DNA from 2 places in the Citrobacter sp. C1 genome. Region 2 is predicted to be linked to the other one. Evidence: predicted binding sites of a transcription regulator. Region 2 holds the regulator's gene; the other holds the start of a gene.
What was found. The regulator PhoB, encoded in region 2, activates phosphate uptake and scavenging genes when phosphate is short. The targets are predictions, from matches to a motif close to CTGTCATAAAACTGNCNNAT.

Region 1 (6,962 bases), 720 kb from region 2:
AGTAAATCGGCAGCATGCCGAATATGCTCGGTATCATCCAGATCGGCGGTACGCCAACGCCGACCCAGCGCCGCTTCGGCAAAATCCTGTACCCAACGTTGTTGCTGGTGATCCGGCAGCCGCCCGTGAGTCATCAGTTCATGACGTGCGCGGTTCGCCAGATACCCCCACATGGAAGACACCGGATAAATACGCTCAGGCGTAATACAGCCCTTCATCAACGTGCCAGAAATCAGCGCCCGCACCTGCTCTTCATCATCGCTATTACGGTCTTTTTGATCGAATTTATTGACCAGGGCATACAGCGGTACCGATTTACCCACCGCGGTGATCGCCTGGCGCACTTCCTCATCCGAAATCGACTTCAGTTGGGTATAGTCCATCACCGCCAGTACCGCAGACGCCCGCGCCAGCTGTTCCTTCAGCATCTTTTGTAAGTGCGGCTGTCCGGCTTCATTCGGCCCCGGCGTATCCAGCAGGGTTAACTGCCCCGGATAATTTTCCTGCCCGGCCAAATGCACAAACTCAATCTCAATCACCGGAATATGCTCAATGGCGGCATACGCAGAAAAAGGAAAATCAACCTCCAGCGCTTTTGACAGACGCACCAGATCGTTCAGGCTCTTGAGGCACTGGAAAATAGGTTCGGCACCTAAATAGGTGCGCTCGAACGCCACACCGTTTTCAATACGTAGCAGCAGCGTATTCATATCTTTATCAATTTCCAGCTCATGGCTAAGAGACTGGCGATCGCACTCGCGCACACGCTGCTGCAAGGTTTTCATTAAGGCATCAATCGGCGCGACATGAGAAAAATACAACACCGGATCTTTCTGGCCTGGCGTATGGCGGATCAGCGTCGGCAGGGCCGTCATCGGACGATTACGATTGGGTAACACTTCCGTCCCCACAATCGCATTAATCGTCGTCGACTTTCCCGCTTTCATCGTGCCGACAATGGCCAGTACCATTTCCAGACGCGTGACCTTCCGTAGCTCATTATTGAGCGTTGCTTGCTGGACATCCATGCCACGCGCAGTGAAATGCAGGGGCTGTACGTGCCCGCTATGCTCACCTTTTTTCAACGCGACATCATCCAACGACGTCGTCGGCAATTTTTTCAACTGCCTGAGATGGTCAAGAGAGAGCATCAGCAAGCGTTCAGCTTCCTGACTTAATTCATATATTGTCTGTGTGTACATGGAAAATTTTTCCTTAACGCAAATAATCTTACTTTTATTCAGCCAAATCTTTTTATTTATGAATTTTCGGCTTTTATCATTACGTGTGGAAATAATTAAAATCAAAATAACTAATTGATATTATTAAATTAAATTTGTTTTATAACCGCTGGCCCGATGCCTCTCCCTTACTGTAATAAGTAAGAAAGATAAACAGAGTAGTTCAGTTTTGAAAAATGCCAGTTTAATTCCCCTACCTAAATTAAGGGGGATGCGATATCCACTTACAATAACTAAGCCATTCTGAGAGCCATGTTATCAATGAATATCAGGTGGTTCGCCTCACCTTAACTTAAATAACAAAGCGGAGCAATTTCCCTTAAAAAATATTCCGCCAAACGTGCAAGTAGTGGAAAGTACAGGTATTGAGACCTTTATCTGCGCCGTGCCTCAGCGCTTAATCAGTCAGTAGTCCCGACAACCGCAGGGATTTTATGTATAATTGCGGCCTTTTTCGGCAATCTGCCATTTTTTGGGCGCTTTTGCCCCTGCTGACTTTTGAGGAAATCCACATGTCATTACCACACTGCCCACAATGCAACTCCGAATACACCTACGAAGATAACGGCATGTTCATCTGCCCGGAATGCGCTCACGAATGGAACGATGCTGAACCTGCGCATGACGGCGACGAACTGATCGTGAAAGACGCTAACGGTAATCTGCTGGCCGACGGCGACAGCGTAACCGTCGTGAAAGATCTGAAGGTCAAAGGTAGCTCTTCCATGCTGAAGATCGGTACCAAAGTGAAAAACATCCGCCTGGTGGAAGGCGACCACAACATCGATTGCAAGATTGATGGATTCGGACCGATGAAACTGAAATCCGAGTTTGTGAAAAAGAACTAATTTTGTTGGCCGGATAAGGCGTTAGTCGCCATCCGGCTTTTATTGCCCGGTGGCGCTTCGCTTACCAGGCCTACGCTAACTACACTTAACGGGCTTCTTTTACCTGAGGTAAAGATCATGTCGTTAAGTCCCTACATCTCTTTTGCAGGCAACTGCGCTGACGCCATTGCGTACTACCAACAGACGCTGGGCGCAGAACTGCTCTACAAAATCAACTTCGGTGAAATGCCCCAGTCGGCGCAGGACAGTGAAGAGGGTTGCCCTTCTGGAATGAAATTCCCTGATACCGCCATCGCCCACGCCAACCTGCGCGTTGCGGGCAGCGACATCATGATGAGCGACGGCGTCGCGACGGGAAAAGCCCATTACTCCGGCTTCACGCTGGTCCTCGACACGCAGGATGTCAACGAAGGGAAGCGCTGGTTTGACAACCTGGCAGCAACAGGTCAAATCGAAATGGACTGGCAGGAAACATTCTGGGCGCACGGTTTCGGTAAAGTCACCGACCAGTACGGTGTGCCGTGGATGATCAACGTCGTCAAACAACAGCAGCCCCCCACGGAGTAATCCTACGGGAGGCTTGTCCTCCCGTACTGTCATCAAATATCGCTCAACTCTTCATCTTCGAGTAACCATCCCTTAACGAAAATGTCACATTAATCCGCCACGATGGGGCCACTTTTTTAGGGAGGCCGCATCATGCAAACGGTTATTCGCGTCGAGAAACTCTCCAAATCATTCAATCATCATCAGGCGCTGAATGCGGTTGATCTGACTATCCATTCCGGTGAGATGGTGGCTCTGCTTGGGCCATCAGGTTCCGGCAAATCCACCCTTTTACGTCATTTAAGCGGGTTGATTACCGGTGATAAATCGCCAGGTAGCCACGTCGAGCTATTAGGCCGCACGGTACAACGTGAAGGCCGACTGGCGCGTGACATCCGCAAAAGCCGTGCCCATACGGGCTATATCTTCCAACAGTTCAATCTGGTGAACCGTCTCACCGTGCTGGAGAACGTGCTGATTGGCGCCCTCGGCAGCACGCCGTTCTGGCGCACCTGTTTTAGCTGGTTTACGCCACAGCAGAAGCAACGGGCGTTACAGGCGCTGACTCGCGTTGGCATGGCGCACTTTGCCTACCAGCGCGTTTCTACGCTCTCCGGCGGACAGCAGCAGCGCGTCGCCATCGCCCGCGCCCTGATGCAACAGGCAAAAGTGATCCTCGCCGATGAGCCGATTGCCTCGCTGGACCCGGAATCTGCACGCATCGTGATGGACACCCTGCGCGACATTAACCAGACCGACGGCATCACCGTCGTGGTCACGCTGCATCAGGTGGATTACGCCCTGCGCTACTGCGAACGCATTGTTGCGCTGCGCCAGGGACACGTCTTCTACGACGGCAGCAGCCAGCAGTTTGATAACGATCGTTTTGACCATCTCTACCGCAGCATGAACCGCGTCGACCAGAACGCACAGGCTGCCTGACATCCCCACAATGAGGAATGGAAATGAGTTATAAGACAGTTGCCGCACTGGCCTTCACCAGCATGTTTAGTCTCAGCACCTTCTTAAGCCCGGCATATGCCGAAGAACAGGAAAAAGCGCTGAACTTTGGCATTATTTCGACCGAATCACAGCAAAACCTGAAGCCACAGTGGGAACCGTTCCTGAAGGACATGGAAAAATCGCTGGGCGTAAAAGTGAATGCCTTCTTCGCCCCGGACTACGCCGGGATCATCCAGGGCATGCGCTTTAACAAAGTCGATATCGCCTGGTACGGCAACCTCTCGGCGATGGAAGCGGTGGATCGCGCCAATGGACAGGTCTTCGCCCAGACCGTCGCAGCAGACGGATCGCCGGGGTACTGGAGCGTATTGATCGTCAATAAAGACAGTCCGATCAACAACCTGAACGATCTGATCGCCAAACGTAAGGATCTAACCTTCGGCAACGGCGATCCAAACTCCACCTCGGGCTACCTCGTCCCCGGTTACTACGTCTTCGCGAAAAACAACATTGCTGCCAGCGACTTCAAGCGCACCGTTAACGCCGGGCATGAAACTAACGCCCTGGCCGTCGCCAACAAGCAGGTGGATGTTGCCACCAACAACACCGAAAACCTCGACAAGTTAAAAACCTCCGCACCGGAAAAATTGAAAGCACTGAAGGTGATCTGGAAATCGCCGCTGATCCCTGGCGATCCGATCGTCTGGCGCAAAAACCTCTCCGAAACCACCAAGGACAAGGTGTACGACTTCTTCATGAGTTATGGCAAAACGCCGGAAGAGAAAGCCACGTTGGAACGCCTGGGCTGGGCGCCGTTCCGTGCCTCCAGCGATCTGCAACTGGTACCGATTCGCCAGCTGGCGCTGTTTAAAGAGATGCAGGGCGTGAAGGACAACAAGGGCCTGAACGCGGAAGAGAAAACCAGCAAAACCTCGGTGATTAAAGCACAACTGGATGATCTCGACCGCCTGACCGCCGCGCTGGGTGCCATGACCAGCGTAAATAAAGCGGTGCAGTGATTTGTAGGCCTGATAAGCGCAGCGCCATCAGGCAATCGCGTAAATGCCGGATGGCGGTGCAAACACCTTATCCGGCCTACAACGCAAACACCTGTTCCAACGGAGCCAAATATGCAAACCATCACCGTCGCCCCGCCCAAGCGTAGCTGGTTCTCGCTGCTGAGCTGGGCCATTCTTCTCGCCGTGCTGGTCGTATCATGGAAAGGGGCCGAAATGGCTCCACTCACGCTGATCGAGGATTCCGGCAATATGGCGACCTTCGCCGCTGACTTCTTCCCGCCGGACTTCAGCCAGTGGCAGGACTATCTCAGCGAAATGGCCATCACCCTGCAAATCGCCGTCTGGGGGACAGCCCTCGCCGTGGTGCTGTCGATTCCTTTCGGCCTGATGTGCGCCGACAACCTGGTGCCGTGGTGGATTTACCAGCCAATGCGTCGCCTGATGGACGCCTGCCGCGCCATCAACGAAATGGTCTTCGCCATGCTGTTTGTGGTTGCGGTCGGTCTCGGGCCGTTCGCCGGGGTGATGGCGCTGTTTATCCACACCACCGGGGTGCTCTCCAAACTGCTTTCCGAGGCGGTAGAAGCCATTGAGCCGGGTCCGGTCGAAGGCATTCGCGCCACGGGTGCTAACAAAATTGAAGAGATCCTCTACGGCGTTCTACCGCAGGTCATGCCGCTGCTCATCTCCTACTCGCTGTACCGCTTTGAGTCCAACGTCCGCTCCGCCACGGTGGTCGGCATGGTTGGCGCAGGCGGCATCGGCGTGACGTTATGGGAGGCGATTCGCGGCTTTCAGTTCCAGCAAACCTGCGCCCTGATGGTGTTAATCATCGTCACCGTCAGCCTGCTGGATTTCCTCTCTCAGCGTTTGCGTAAGCACTTCATCTAATCAGCGAGGCATTGATTGCTATGCACTTGTCTACACATCCGACCAGTTATCCGACGCGTTATCAGGAAATTGCCGCCAGACTTGAGCAGGAGCTTCGTCAACATTATCGCTGCGGTGACTACCTTCCGGCCGAGCATCAGCTTGCCGCCCGCTACGCGGTCAACCGCCACACGTTGCGCCGCGCCATTGACCAGTTGGTCGAACGCGGCTGGGTGCAGCGTCGTCAGGGCGTCGGCGTGCTGGTGCTGATGCGCCCGTTCGATTACCCACTGAATGCCCAGGCGCGCTTCAGTCAGAACCTGCTGGACCAGGGCAGCCATCCCACCAGCGAGAAGTTGCTGGCGGTGCTGCGCCCGGCCTCGAGCCATATTGCCGACGCGCTCAGCGTCACTGAGGGCGACAACGTCATCCATTTGCGCACCCTGCGCCGGGTGAACGGCATCGCGCTCTGTCTTATCGACCACTATTTTTCCGACCTCACCCTCTGGCCGCTGTTGCAGGGCTTTAACCACGGCTCACTGCACGACTACCTGCGCGAGCAGTTGGGTCTGATGTTACTGCGCACGCAAACACGCATCAGCGCCCGCCGCGCGCAGGCCAAAGAGAGCAAGGTACTGGAAATCCCCAACATGGCGCCGCTGCTGTGCGTGCGCACCCTGAACCACCGTGAAGGCGAAGAACACGCGACGGAATACTCCGTCAGCCTGACCCGCGCCGACATGATCGAATTCACCATGGAGCACTGAATGCACCTTGATACCGCCACCCGCCAGCGCTGGATGCGCGCGCTGGCTTACAGCAACGCTGAAGACCTGAATGCGCGCGTCAACGCGCTGAAACTGACACCAGAATATGAACTTATCCGCGCACCGGAAAGCGGGCTGATGCAGATCCAGGCCCGCATGGGCGGCACCGGCAACCGTTTTTTTGCCGGTGATACCACGATAACGCGCGCCGTCGTACGCCTGAAGAGCGGCACGCTGGGTTATAGCTACCTGCTGGGACGCAACAAACCCCACGCCGAGCAGTGCGCCGTGATTGACGCACTGCTGCAGGAACAGACGTATTTCCAGAGCGTAATGGAAACCTTAATTACCCCGCTGGAAGCGGAACGCGATGCGCTAATTAACGCTCGCCGTGCCGAAGTCAACGCCAGCCGGGTCGACTTCTTCACACTGGTACGCGGAGATAACGCATGACACGATCTACGGCACTACAGAGCGCCTTTAATTTACCCGTCCAGGATGCGCAGCAGTGCTTTCGTCGCCTGCTAAAAGCCATGAGCGAACCGGGGGTGATTGTCGCCCTGCATCAGCTGAAACACGGCTGGCAGCCGCTGGGTCTGGCAACCACCAGCGTGCTGCTGACCCTGGTCGACGGTGACACCCCGGTGTGGCTGGCTCCAGCCATGGATAACGACATTGCCCGACAGAACCTGCGTTTTCACACCAATG
Region 2 (6,962 bases):
CTGGCTTTTGGAAAGATAATCTTACGGATACGCCTCAATCGTTACTTTTGGCAAGTAAACGTTCCGCTAGCACAAAGCTAAACCGCGTCCCTTTGCCCGGCGTACTCTCGATATTCAATCGGCTGTCGTGATGATTTAAAGCATGCTTCACAATAGCCAGCCCCAGCCCGCTACCGCCCGTTTGCCGCGATCGCGCTTTATCCACGCGGTAGAAACGCTCGGTCAAACGAGGAATGTGCTCAGGCGCAATCCCTGGCCCATTATCTTCGACGCTGAACTCGGCTCCCGCCGTCGCCCGCTGCCAGCGCACGGTGATGTGCGTTCCCGCCGGCGTATGGTTCACCGCGTTATAGATAAGATTCGAGATTGCGCTACGCAGTTGCTCCTCGTTACCCATCACGCTCAGGCGATTATCCACGTCGAAGGTAAACGTGTGTTTATTCTGGCTCAGCGTTTGTGCTTCGTGCTCAGCCACGCGCAGTATCATCGGCACATCCACTTTTTCATTCTGCGGCAGTGTCGGTGCGGCTTCTATTTTCGATAGCGTCAGCAGCTGTTTCACCAGCCCTTCCATACGCTGCGTTTGCTCACGCATGGTATCCAGCGCTTTCTCTCGCGTTGCCCCTTCCAGGGGATGCTCCTGCATCATCTCCAGATAACCTTGCAGCACCGTCAGCGGCGTACGCAACTCGTGGCTGGCGTTGGCAAAGAAATTACGCCGCGCGCCTTCCAGTTGGTGCATCTGCGTGACATCGCGCGCCACCATCAGCAACTGCTTGTCGGTATACGGCATCACCCTAATTTCCAGATGCCGCCCGGTATTAAGTACCAAATTAATTGGCCGACTAAAGTCGCGCGTTTTCAGGTATGAGGTAAATTCCGGGTAGCGAAGCAGGTTAAGAATATTTTGCCCACTATCGTCCGGCCAACGCAGTCCCAGAACCTGCTGTGCCAGGCCGTTACACCAGAAAATCCCACCCTCTTCGGTGGTCAGTACCACCGCATCAGGCAGCGATTCAGCCCCGCTGCGAAAACGCTTAATCAGATTACCCAGTTCGCGGCGGCGTTTTTTGTTACGCAGTTGCATTTGATGCAGGCCGTAAAGCAGCGGTTCCCAACTGCCCCGCCCCGGCGGAGGCGTCATACTCCTGTCGACCCACAGCCACCAGGACAAACGCAGTAAATTCCAGAAATGCCAGATAAGCAGACCCGTTACCGATGCCAGTAAAAACCACGGCAGATAACCGAAAAAAGCACTAAGGATAAAAGCCGGAATGCAGCAAAGTATCAGCTCCAGTACCAGCCTTTTCCATGACAATCGTTCCAGCAAACGTCGCACTCCCTATACAACTTGATCTAATGGGCTATTTTCCGTGCCGGTCAGAAGCGGGTTGAAAAACGGTATCCCGTTCCGCGTACCGTCTGCACCATGCGATCGTGGCCGCTGTGCTCCAGCGCCTTACGCAAGCGGCGGATATGCACGTCAACCGTCCGGTCTTCTACGTACACGTTGGTGCCCCAGACATGATTAAGTAGTTGTTCGCGGCTGTAGACGCGCTCAGGATGAGTCATAAAGAAATGCAGCAGTTTGAACTCAGTTGGCCCCATATCCAGCGGTTCTTCGCCGGTCATTACACGATGCGAGGTGGGATCAAGGCTCAGCCCCTGCATCTCAATAACTTCTTCAACCGCCATTGGTGAAATACGACGCAGTACGGCTTTAATGCGCGCCACCAGCTCCTTCGGCGAAAACGGCTTGGTGATATAGTCATCCGCACCGGTTTCCAGCCCACGTACGCGATCTTCTTCATCACCTCTTGCCGTCAGCATCATCACCGGGATGTCCCGCGTCATCGCTTCACGTTTGAGGTGTTTAATGAACTGTAACCCCGAGCCACCGGGAAGCATCCAGTCAAGCAGGATAAGATCCGGCCAGGGTTCATTGAGTTGATTCACCGCACTGTCATAGTCTTCGGCTTCTACAGGTTGGAACCCGTTTTGCTCGAGCACGAAGCAGACCATTTCACGAATTGGAGCTTCATCTTCTACGACCAGAATACGTCTCGCCATGATTTGCCCTGTTTTAATTTAATCGTTCATACCCTCTATACGCCGCCATTATGCGTCAGATTTATGACAGATTTATGAAAAAGATAGTCCAGGCTTAACCAATGTTGTTGAATTATGACAGCCCGGAAACAAGATATTCACGCCATTGCAAGGGTATAATCCCCCTCATTGCTTTTTCGTCATGGAACTCGTATGCGCATCCTTCATACCTCAGACTGGCATCTGGGCCAAAACTTCTACAGCAAGAGCCGCGCCGCCGAGCATCAGGCCTTTCTTGACTGGCTGCTGGAGACCGCACAATCCCATCAGGTGGATGCCATTATTGTGGCAGGCGATATTTTTGATACCGGCTCACCGCCGAGCTATGCCCGCGAGATTTACAACCGCTTTGTCGTCAATTTGCAGCAAACAGGCTGCCACCTGGTGGTGCTGGCAGGCAACCATGACTCGGTCGCCACGCTTAATGAATCACGCGATATTTTGGCGTTTCTGAACACCACGGTGGTCGCCAGCGCAGGCCATGGACCGCAAATACTGAAACGCCGCGACGGCACGCCAGGCGCCGTGCTGTGCCCGATTCCCTTTTTACGCCCACGCGACATCATCACCAGCCAGGCGGGACTCACCGGCAGCGAAAAACAACAGCATTTGCTGGGGGCAATTACCGACTATTACCAGCAGCAGTACCTGGACGCCTGTGAACTGCGCGGTGAACGCAACCTGCCGATCATTGCAACCGGGCACCTGACGACCGTCGGTGCCAGCAAAAGTGACGCGGTACGTGACATTTATATTGGCACACTGGATGCCTTTCCGGCGCAGAATTTCCCGCCAGCAGATTACATCGCGTTGGGACATATTCACCGGGCGCAGGTCATCGGCGGAACAGAACATATTCGCTACTGTGGCTCGCCGATTGCCCTCAGTTTTGACGAATGTGGCAAAAGCAAAGGCGTGCATCTGGTGAGCTTCGAAGACGGCAAGCTACATACCGTCGACAATCTCACCGTACCGGTCACGCAGCCGCTGGCAGTATTGAAAGGCGATTTAGCCGCCATTACCGCCCAGCTTGAGCAATGGCGCGATGTAGAGCTGCAAACGCCCGTCTGGTTAGATATTGAAATCACCACCGACGATTACCTGCACGACATGCAGCGCAAAATTCAGGCGTTGACGGAAGACCTGCCGGTAGAGGTTCTGCTGGTGCGCCGCAGTCGGGAGCAGCGCGAGCGTATTATGGCCAATGAGCGGCGTGAAACGCTGAGCGAACTGAGCGTGACGGAAGTCTTTGACCGCCGTCTGGCGCTGGAGGAACTGGAAGCGCCGAGGCGGGAACGTCTTAATCAGCTGTTTAATGACACGTTACAGACGCTTGCCGGGGAGGCTGACGCATGAAAATTCTTAGCCTGCGCCTGAAAAACCTCAACTCCCTGAAAGGGGAATGGAAAGTCGATTTTACGGCAGAGCCTTTTGCCAGCAACGGTCTGTTTGCCATCACCGGGCCTACAGGGGCCGGAAAAACCACCCTGCTTGATGCGATTTGTCTCGCGCTGTACCACGAGACACCGCGCCTGAATACCGTATCACAGTCGCAAAACGACCTGATGACCCGCGACACCGCCGAGTGTCTGGCAGAGGTCGAGTTCGAAGTTAAAGGCGAAGCCTACCGCGCGTTCTGGAGCCAGAATCGGGCGCGTAATCAGCCTGACGGCAATCTGCAGGTCCCGCGCGTGGAACTTGCCCGCTGCGCCGACGGAAAAATCCTCGCCGATAAAATCAAAGATAAACTGGACATGACCGCCACGCTCACCGGGCTGGATTACGGACGGTTTACGCGTTCGATGCTGCTGTCGCAGGGGCAATTTGCCGCCTTCCTTAACGCCAAACCCAAGGAGCGCGCTGAGCTGCTGGAAGAGCTGACCGGCACCGAAATCTACGGACAAATTTCGGCAATGGTGTTTGAAAAACACAAAGCGGCGCGCAATACGCTCGAAATATGCGAAGCGCAGGCGGCGGGTGTCGTACTGTTAAGCGAAGAGCAGCAACAGCAGTTGCAGCAAAGTTTGCAGGTACTTACTGACGAAGAAAAAATTTTGCTGGCGCAGCAGCAACATCAGCAGAAAGATTTTCAATGGGTTACGCGCAGCGAAGAACTGGTTCGTGAACAGCAGCGCGTGGCTAGCTTAGCGCAGCAGGCCCAACAGGCGCTTGCGGACGCCGCGCCTGAGCTGGCAAGACTCCAGCTCGCTCAGCCTGCCAACCAGCTTCGTCCACTGTGGGATCGCCAGCAGGAGCAGACTGCACGCCTGGCGCAAACAAAGCAGCGGATCATTGAAGTAAATACTCGCTTACACGCTAAAACCTCGCTGCGCGCGCGCATCCGCAACGGTGCACTGCGCAGCCACGAGCAACTTCAGACCGAACTTACCGCACTGGCGCAGTGGTTGGCGGAGCATGATCGATTCCGCTTATGGGGCCAGGAGATTGCGGGCTGGCGCGCACTTTTTTCTCAGCGTAGTCGCGATAAGCATCAGCTTACGGCGCTCGCTGCCCGTATCGCTGAGTTACGCCAGAAACTGGCGGCGTTGCCGGAAAATGCCCTGACGCTCACCGCGGATGAGGTTGCGGTCGCGATGGAACAGCAAGCGCAATCACGGGCTTTCCGTCAGCGTCTGACCTCACTTCATGCTCGCTATCAGCCGTTGCAAAAACGTCTGCGTCAGAACGGTGAAAGCGTGCAAAAAGCGCAGGCGCAGCAGGCCGCGCTCAATGAAACGCTCGCGCTACGCCGACAGCAATATAAAGAAAAAAATCAGCACTACCTGGACGTTGAAACGCTCTGCAAACAGGAAGAAAAAATCAAAAGTCTGGAGGCAGAGCGCGCGCTTTTGCAGGCCGGACAGCCCTGCCCGTTATGCGGCTCTACTGCACATCCTGCGGTCTCGGAGTATCAGGCGCTGGAACTGAGTGCAAACCAGCAACGTCGCGACCAGTTAGCCAAAGAAGTCGCAGCACTGAAAGAGGAAGGTCTGCTGGTTCTGGGGCAGGTCAATGCCCTGACACAGCAAATCCAGCGTGAGACAGAAGAGATACAGACGCTCTCTCAGGAAGAGCAAGCACTCACTAAAGAGTGGCAGGACGTTTGCACCGCTCTGAATATTACGCTGAATATTCAGGAGGATATTACCGGCTGGATGGGCGAACAGGAGCACTACGAGCGCCAGCTTTATCTGCTCAGCCAGCGCCTGACGCTGGAAAACCAGTTACACGATCAGCAACAACAGGAACGCCAGTATCAACAACAGCTGGCGACGACGCATCAGGGGCTGGAAAGCGCCTTGTCCGCGCTGTCACTGACTGCACCGGAAGACGGCACAGAGGCAGCCTGGTTAAGCGCCCGCGAAACCGAATTCGCGCAGTGGCAGGAGAAACAGACGCAGCATGGCGTGATTCAGGAACGCATTCACGCCCTGAAGCCGCTGCTCGACACGCTTCCGGCAACGGACACCGCAGAAGCCGAAACGGTTATCCCTGAAAACTGGCGCGAAATTCACGACGACTGCGTGTCGCTGCAAAGCCAGCTTGCCGCACAGCAACAGCAGGAAACGCTGGAAAGCGAACGCTTGCAACAGTCGCAGGCGCAATTTACCGCCGCCCTGGCGGCCAGTTGCTTTGCCGATCAAGAGGCGTTCCTTGCCGCGCTGCTGGACGACGACACCGTCCGCCGCCTTGAGCAGTTAAAACAGACGCTGGAAAATCAATCGCAGCAGGCAACGGCGCTGTCCGGGCAAGCCAGCCAACAACTGCAGACGCATCAGGCGCTGCGCCCGGAGGGGCTGGACGCCGACGCACAAACCCTGCAAGCCCGGCTGCAACAACTGGCGCAACAACTGCGAGAGAACACCACCCAACAGGGGGAGTTACGCCAGCAGCTTAAGCAGGACAGCGATAACCGCCAGCGTCAGCAGGCATTAATGCAGCAGATTAAAGAGGCGGCCAGCCAGGTCGAAGACTGGGGCTATCTGAATGCGCTAATTGGCTCGAAAGAAGGGGATAAATTCCGCAAGTTTGCCCAAGGCCTGACGCTGGATAACCTGGTGTGGTTGGCTAACAATCAACTGACCCGCCTGCACGGTCGCTATCTGCTACAGCGAAAAGCCAGCGAAGCGCTGGAGCTGGAAGTGGTTGATACCTGGCAAGCCGACGCCGTTCGCGATACCCGCACGCTGTCCGGCGGTGAAAGCTTCCTGGTAAGTCTGGCCCTGGCCCTGGCACTGTCCGATCTGGTCAGCCACAAAACGCGCATTGACTCCCTGTTCCTTGATGAAGGTTTTGGCACGCTGGACAGCGAAACGCTGGATACCGCGTTGGACGCGCTGGATGCGCTAAATGCCACCGGCAAAACCATTGGCGTTATAAGCCACGTCGAGGCCATGAAAGAACGCATTCCGGTGCAAATCAAGGTGAAGAAAATCAACGGGCTGGGTTATAGCAAACTCGACAAGATGTTTGCGGTGGAGTAGTCGACAGACGGGTGCAGCTTCACAGGCCGGATAAGCGTTAGCGCCATCCGGCACAATATGTAGCATAATATTGCATACTCAGAGACGGATATGAAATGGCATTTCATTTCACTTATCCGCAAGCTATGCTCTTATTGGCGGCGAACGTTCGCCGCTGTGGCGCACATCTGCGCTGATATTGCTGGCAGGTCGTATGAAAAAAGTGATTTTCTCTTTAGCCCTCGGGACGTTTGGGCTGGGCATGGCCGAGTTTGGCATCATGGGTGTGTTAACCGAGCTGGCGCGAGATGTAGGAATTTCCATTCCTGCGGCGGGCCACATGATTTCGTTTTACGCCTTCGGCGTGGTGCTGGGCGCGCCGATTATTGC

Region 1: phnC (phosphonate ABC transporter ATP-binding protein) is a predicted target of PhoB. The motif match lies at 2,727-2,746, and genes of this name have one in related genera.

Annotation. Positions count from the first base shown of each region.
Region 1 is NZ_CP115035.1:4,601,472-4,608,433, forward strand. Features, by position in the region: gene crfC (clamp-binding protein CrfC) at 1-1,202, opposite strand, end outside; gene IB214_RS22065 (zinc ribbon domain-containing protein YjdM) at 1,754-2,089, shown strand; gene yjdN (VOC family metalloprotein YjdN) at 2,207-2,656, shown strand; gene phnC (phosphonate ABC transporter ATP-binding protein) at 2,789-3,577, shown strand; gene phnD (phosphonate ABC transporter substrate-binding protein) at 3,601-4,617, shown strand; gene phnE (phosphonate ABC transporter, permease protein PhnE) at 4,729-5,508, shown strand; gene phnF (phosphonate metabolism transcriptional regulator PhnF) at 5,529-6,254, shown strand; gene phnG (phosphonate C-P lyase system protein PhnG) at 6,255-6,707, shown strand; gene phnH (phosphonate C-P lyase system protein PhnH) at 6,704-6,962, shown strand, end outside.
Region 2 is NZ_CP115035.1:3,881,113-3,888,074, forward strand. Features, by position in the region: gene phoR (phosphate regulon sensor histidine kinase PhoR) at 35-1,330, opposite strand; gene phoB (phosphate response regulator transcription factor PhoB) at 1,381-2,070, opposite strand; gene sbcD (exonuclease subunit SbcD) at 2,263-3,465, shown strand; gene sbcC (exonuclease subunit SbcC) at 3,462-6,593, shown strand; gene araJ (MFS transporter AraJ) at 6,787-6,962, shown strand, end outside.